2 linked regions of the Gemmata palustris genome follow. The main gene of each other region encodes a partner of the protein of the gene in region 2 in a complex. Links are inferred from orthologs where the notes say so. Each region holds a gene or a part of one and is shown on either strand. Other genes may lie near its edges.

Evidence for each region.
Region 1: rny (region 2) and pnp share a complex: the UniProt entries of both Bacillus subtilis proteins name them as parts of the possible RNA degradosome complex. The link is inferred for Gemmata palustris from one-to-one orthologs.

The regions. Positions count from the first base shown.
Region 1 is NZ_JAGKQQ010000001.1:4,978,249-4,981,549, forward strand. The notes cover bases 159-3,140. They hold pnp (polyribonucleotide nucleotidyltransferase), read right to left. Parts: upstream 2,791-3,140; coding sequence 526-2,790; downstream 159-525. Other genes in these bases: J8F10_RS20435 (DUF6941 family protein), read right to left, coding at 159-469; rpsO (30S ribosomal protein S15), read right to left, coding at 2,952-3,140. In the rest of the region: more of J8F10_RS20435, read right to left, coding at 80-158; more of rpsO, read right to left, coding at 3,141-3,221. UniProt on the Bacillus subtilis protein: Involved in mRNA degradation. Catalyzes the phosphorolysis of single-stranded polyribonucleotides processively in the 3'- to 5'-direction. Necessary for competence development in Bacillus subtilis.
Region 2 is NZ_JAGKQQ010000001.1:3,929,260-3,932,419, reverse strand. The notes cover bases 320-3,160. They hold rny (ribonuclease Y), read right to left. Parts: upstream 2,621-3,160; coding sequence 1,019-2,620; downstream 320-1,018. Other genes in these bases: J8F10_RS16195 (endonuclease/exonuclease/phosphatase family protein), read right to left, coding at 320-991. Also shown: J8F10_RS16200 (hypothetical protein), read right to left, coding at 1-149; more of J8F10_RS16195, read right to left, coding at 161-319. UniProt on the Bacillus subtilis protein: Endoribonuclease that initiates mRNA decay. Initiates the decay of all SAM-dependent riboswitches, such as yitJ riboswitch. Involved in processing of the gapA operon mRNA, it cleaves between cggR and gapA.

The sequences.
Region 1 (3,301 bases), 1.0 Mb from region 2 along the record:
AGAGTAAATTGCACCAAAATACTGTTGGCGCATTCGAGGTACGGATTTCGGGCGCGCTTCTTCCTTGGTGTCTCGTCGGTCATTTGGTGCCCTCCCGGAGACGAACGGCCACATCCGCTACCCACGTATTGTCGCAGTACAACTCGACGAGGTAAATCCCGGGAACCTCAAAAACGCACCCCTCAATGTGCATTACGAGTTGCATTTGCGTAACGCGATCCGGGAAGTGAATTGTCCGAACGTAGGTATTATGAACGAGTTGCCCGTCGGAGGCGCGCCGCACGTCGATGTGAAACGGCACCTCGCCAAGTCCGCCGACCAGTTGGGCGAAGCAGGTGAATGAGTTGAGAGTGTACGGGTACTCGCTCGGCGAAATTACATTGAACAGCGAATAGAGATTGGTCATCCCGCCTTCGACATCAACTTCTTCGCACAGATACACTGCCTTTGCGGTCGGAATCACGGCCATTGTAAGCCTCCCGCTGGACGAAACTGGGGGCCGAAGCCCCCAGTGCGTTTGCTCACTTAATCGCGGCGCCCGCCTCCGCGCGGCCCGCCTCCGCGCGGCCCGCCTCGGTCGCCCCCACGACCGCCCCGGTCCCCGCGATCTCCACCGCGGTCCCCTCGATCACCGCCACCGCCGCCACGATCACCGTAGCCGCCACCACCGCCTCCGCCTCCGCTGCCGTCGTCCTCACGCGGGGCGAGCAGTGCCTTGCGCGAGAGTTTCACGCGGCCCTGATCGTCGATCGCGATCACCTTCACCTGAACCTTGTCGCCGATCTGGACTACGTCTTCTGGACGTTGGACGAACCCGGAGTCGAGTTCGGAGACGTGGCACAGCCCGTCGCGGCCCGGTGCGATCTCGATGAACGCGCCGAATTCCTTGATCGAGATCACTTTCCCGTCGTAGACCGCGCCGACCTTCACTTCGGCCGTCAAACCCTCCACCATGCGGCGCGCGGCTTCCACGCTCTCGGCGTCGGCCGACGCGATCGACACGGTGCCGTCGTCCTCGATGTCGATCTTTGCGCCGGTCTCTTCCTGGATGGCACGGATCATCTTCCCGCCGGGGCCGATCAGCTTGCCGATCATTTCCGGGTTGATCTTCAGTTGGATCAACCGCGGTGCCCACCGGCTGATGTCCTTGCGCGGGGCCGAGAGGGTCGCGAGCATCACCTTAAGGATTTGCAGCCGACCTTCTTTTGCTTGCTCGAGGGCGCCGCGAACGATCGCCTCGTTGACGCCGTCCACCTTGATGTCGAGCTGGATGCCGGTGACGCCCTTTTGCGTACCGGCCACCTTGAAGTCCATGTCGCCGTAGTGGTCCTCGTCGCCCTGGATGTCGGTCAGCAGCGTGAAGTTGTCCTTCTCCATCACGAGGCCGACCGAGATTCCGGCTACCGGGCGCTTGATCGGCACGCCCGCGTCCATCAGCGCGAGGGTCCCGCCGCACACGCTCGCCATGCTGGACGAGCCGTTCGATTCGAGGATTTCCGACACGAGGCGGATCGTGTACGGGAACCGCGTGGGAGGGGGGATGACGGCCTTCAGCGAGCGCTCGGCGAGCATCCCGTGGCCGATCTCGCGCCGGCCCGGGCCGCGGATGGGCTTGCACTCACCGACCGAGTACGGCGGGAAGTTGTAATCGAGGTAGAACTTCTTCGAGTACTCGTCCTGGAGGCCGTCCACCTTCTGTTCGTCGGCGACGGTGCCCAGGGTGACGACGACCAGCGCTTGCGTTTCGCCGCGCTGGAAGACGGCCGTACCGTGCGTCCGGGGCAGCACAGCGACCTCGCCCGAGAGGTTACGGAGATCCTTCGGCGCGCGGCCGTCGATGCGGGTGCCGCCGAGCGTGATCTCGCGGAACACGCGCTCGCGCAGCACGCTCATCGCGCTCGACACCTGCGCCGCGGTCCACTTCGGGTTCGTCTCGCCTTCGGGCACGTAGACCTTCTTCACTTCATCCTTGAGTTCGTCGAGCGCCGCGTTCCGCTCCTTCTTGCCCTTCGTCAGATACTTTTCGCGATAGGTCGTGCCGTACTTCGCGTAGAGCTCTTCCGCCAGCGGATTGTCCGGCGTCGCGGGGGGCAGCACCTTCGGCCCCTGGCCGGCTTCGGTACGCAGTTGTTCGATCGCATCGATCAGGACCGCGCACTGCTTGTGCGCTTCCATGATCGCGTCGCCCATTTCCTGTTCCGGCATTTCGCGGGCGAAGCCCTCGATCATGCACACCGCGTCGCGGGTTGCGGCCACGATCAGGTCGAGGTCGCTCTCTTCCATCTGCGTGGCGGTGGGCAGAACGATGAGTTCGCCGTTCACGCGCCCGAGCCGGAGGCCGCCGTAGGGCTTGAGGAACGGGATGTGCGAAACGTGCAGTGCGGCACTCGTCCCGATGAGTGCGAGCATGTCCGCATCGTTCTCCCGATCGGAAGAGATGACCGTACAGTGGATCTGCACTTCGTTGAAGTAGTTCGTCGGGAACAGCGGGCGCGAGGGGCGGTCGATGAGGCGAGAGGTGAGCGTTTCCTTGGTGCTGGGGCGCGTCTCGCGCTTAATGAACCCGCCGGGGAACTTGCCCGCGGCGTAGGTGCGTTCGCGGTACTCGACCTGGAGCGGGAAGAAGTCGCGGCCCGGGATCGGCGATCCTTCTACGGCGGCCACCAGAACGGACGTTTCTCCGTAGGTGACGAGGACGGCCCCGTGAGCCTGCTTTGCGAGTTTCCCGGTTTCGAGGGTGAGAGTACGGCCGCCAAATTGACATTCAACACGAGCTGGATTAACCGGCACGGATGTGACCCTTTCCGTTTTGCCGGCAGGAGCGTCTCTTGAGCCGAAAGGCGTAGAGTCGGGGAGCCGTAAAGTCGAATCCGTGCGGCTGACGACGCGACCGTGATTGCGACTTTACGACTTTCGACGTTATGACTTTCGACGCACCGCTGAAGGCGGAGCTATTTGCGGAGCCCGAGCTTCCCGATGACCGCCAAGTAGCGGTCGCGATCGGTTTGGCGCAGGTACTTGAGCAAGTCGGCGCGTTGGCTGACTAGCTTCAGCAGCCCGCGACGGCTGGAGAAGTCCTTTTTGTGCGCCCGCATGTGCTCGGTAAGGGAATTGATCCGCTTTGTGAGCAACGCGATTTGCACTTCGGGCGACCCGGTGTCCGTATCGTCCCGCCGGAACTGGGTAATGAGTCCGGACTTCTCTTCCTTCGTGATCGACATCGTCCCGGTCTCCGCTTCCTCCGCCGCGTCGCACTCCTGCCATCAGTTACGAAACGACGTTTAGTTACACACTCTTTCTG
Region 2 (3,160 bases):
AGGGTCGAGGTCGTTTCGACTTCGCCGTGTACGAAATTGTGCGTGTGCGCGCCCAGCGCTTCACCTTGTTGGCGAAGGACGGCGATCGGGGTACTGCTCGGCATTGTGAAGATGTCGGCCGGCCACAAATCCGGCACGATCGTCGGCATGGCTTCTCCCTTCAGTCGGTCAGGCGCACCCGAATCGGGTAGTGATCGGACCCGATCCGGCGGTTCGGAACGAGGTCCGGGCCGGCCAGGGTCGTGCCCCCGACACTCGTCACGATACACACCGAATCGTCCCGGTAGTAGGGCCGGAGGCTCGGGCGAATGAGTACCTGGTCGAACAGGTGCCAGTAGTACCCGGTGTGAGCGCCTCCGGGCTCGCGGTAATAGGTACCCGCCGGGGTCGCGGTGGCGTCCCCGTAGAACTGCCACATCGGGTTGAAGAAAAACGGGTACCTACGGTGGGACGCCTGTCGTTCGCCGCGCCCGGCCACGGACCGGGACATGATTCCGTGTAGGCCGACCGATGACGCGACACCGTCCGAAAATGGGTGCGCGTTCAGGTCTCCGATAACGACGGTTCGGTCGTGGCCCGTAGCTTCTTCTGCGCTGCGGATCGCGTCGGCCAGTTTCTCAAGTTCTTTGTCGATGTGTGGCGCGTCCTTCTCGAGCAGGCTGACCATGTGAACCGCGGTGAGGAGCAGATCCGGCTGACCGCCACGAACCACTTTCAGAACCGAATAGTATTCGTGGCGATCAATTTCGCTCGTTCGGGAGACCGTGCGGCGGGTTAACACCTTCACCCGTGAAGTCGTGGGCACCAGATCGAAGTTGAGGCTCTGCCCGGACGGGTTGAGCGCTCGGAGGGTCGAACCGATTACTCCGTCCGAGCACTCGGCCAACACGATAACGTCCGCGTCCTCCTGGCGCTGCAGCGCGGTGACGAGGCGCACGATGCCGCTCCGGGGAGGTTGCCCACCGATGTTCCAGAACACGGCACAAAACATGGCGGGCGCTCAAATGCTAGTTCCAACTCACTTCGCGGTGTCGACCGCGCGGCTCTCGCGGATCACCGTGACCTTGATCTCCCCGGGGTAGTCGAGCTGCTGCTCGATGGAGCGGGCGATGTCGCGGCAGATGCGCACCGCGTCCGCGTCGGTGGTGCGGTGCGCGTTCGCGATCACGCGCAGCTCGCGCCCGGCCTGGATCGCGAACGCTTGGTCCACTTCCGGGAACCCGCACGCGACCGCTTCCAGGTCCGCGAGGCGCTTCACGTACTTTTCCAGGGTCTCGCGCCGCGCCCCGGGGCGGCTCGCGCTGATCGCGTCGGCCGACGCCACCAGCACCGTGTAGATGTTGTCGATCGTGATGTCGTCGTGGTGCCCGGCGATCGCGTGCAGCACTTCTTTGCTCGTCTCGCCGTACCGCTTCGCGAGTTCCGCCCCCACCTTCGGGTGCCCGCCCTCCATCTCGTGGTCCGCGGCCTTGCCCACGTCGTGGAGCAGCCCGCACCGGCGCGCGAGTTGCGCGTTCAGCCCGAGTTCGGACGCCATGATCCCGCACAGGTGCGCGACCTCGACCGAGTGGGCCAACACGTTCTGGCTGTAACTCGTGCGGAACCGGAGCCGCCCCAGGAGGTACACCAGCTTCTCGTGCGGCATCTGCACGTCCGCGTCCAGCACCGCCTTTGTGCCGAGTTCCTGGATGTGTTTTTCCATCTCGGCCTGCGTTTCGGCGACGACCTCCTCGATCCGCGTCGGGTGGATGCGCCCGTCCTGGATGAGCTTCGTGAGCGCGAGCCGGGCCGTTTCCCGGCGCACGTTATCGAACGCGGACACGATCACCACGCCGGGCGTGTCGTCCACGATCACGTCCACGCCGGTCAGCTTCTCGAACGTGCGGATGTTCCGCCCCTCGCGCCCGATGATGCGCCCCTTCATGTCGTCCGACGGGATGTCCACCGTGCTCACGGTCGTGCCGGCGGTCTGGTGCGCGGCGTAGCGCTGAATGGCGATGGTGACGATCTCGCGCGCCGCGGCCTCGGCCTGCTGCTTCATGCGCTCGTCGTGCTGGCGGATCTTCTTCGCGATCTCGTCGGACAGTTCGCGCTCCAGGCGCTCGAGGATCATCTTCTGTGCGGCCTCGCGCGACAGCCCGCTGAGTTCGTGGAGCTGTTGGGTCTGCTTGTCGATGAGTTCGTCGAGGTGCCGGGCCTTCGTACCGAGCGCCTCCTCGCGCTCGGCGAACTTCTCTTTCTGTCCGTCGAGGTGCTTCTCCTTGCGGGCGAGCTCGCGCTGGTGCTGCTCGACGGCGTCCTCGCGCTTCTCGACCCGGCGCTCCAGGTCGCGCACCTCGGTCCGGGCGACGTCGAGTTCGCGGCTCAGCTCCTCGCGGCGCCGGACGGCCTCGTCGCGGGCCTTCAGTTCGGCGTCGCGGACGATGCGCTCGGCGTCGCGCCGGGACTGTTCGACGAGTTCGTCGCCGCGCGCCTCGGCGCGGCGCATCACTTCGGGGTCGGGGGGCGCGGGCTCGCGGGGGACGACGGGCGGGGGCGACCGGCGCACGACGAGGTACGTGCCGCCGATGCCCGTGAGGACAGCGACGACGACGAGCCCGCCGACCAACAGCGGTTCCATGATGAGGGCCACTCCAAACCGGTGGCCCGTCGAAGCTCGGCAGCGGGGCCGGGACAAATGGCACACGCGGCGCCCGACCGGGCGGTCGGGCGTCACGAGTCACGAATCGAGTCCCGAACCCCACGTGATCGGACAGTCGCGGCGCGAGCACTCGCGGCCGCGTTCGTCGGTGTCAAGCCCCGCCTCTAGCGCGGGTCCGAGGTGCGACGGGCGAACCGGGGTCTTTATTTAGGTAAAACGGAGCGCGAGCCGTCCGTGGTAGACCGGCGGCGGTACATCCGCGACCGGGATAATCCCGCGCGATCGACCGTGACCGCGCGAGGCTTGACGGTATTATGGCGAGAGCAAAGTTGGTCTGCAACGGAAACGTGCCGTTCGTGTCCGATGTTCCGTTTTTCGTGTTCGGTCTGCGCCGGTGAAAGAAAAGAAGGCACAGGGCTTGCGCCCTGTGCCTTAAACGCCGGCGGCGGCAGATGGTTTTGGCCTTCGCCTCTCTGGGGCCGTCTTTCGTAGCCCTGGGCTTCTGATCGGGAGACTTGC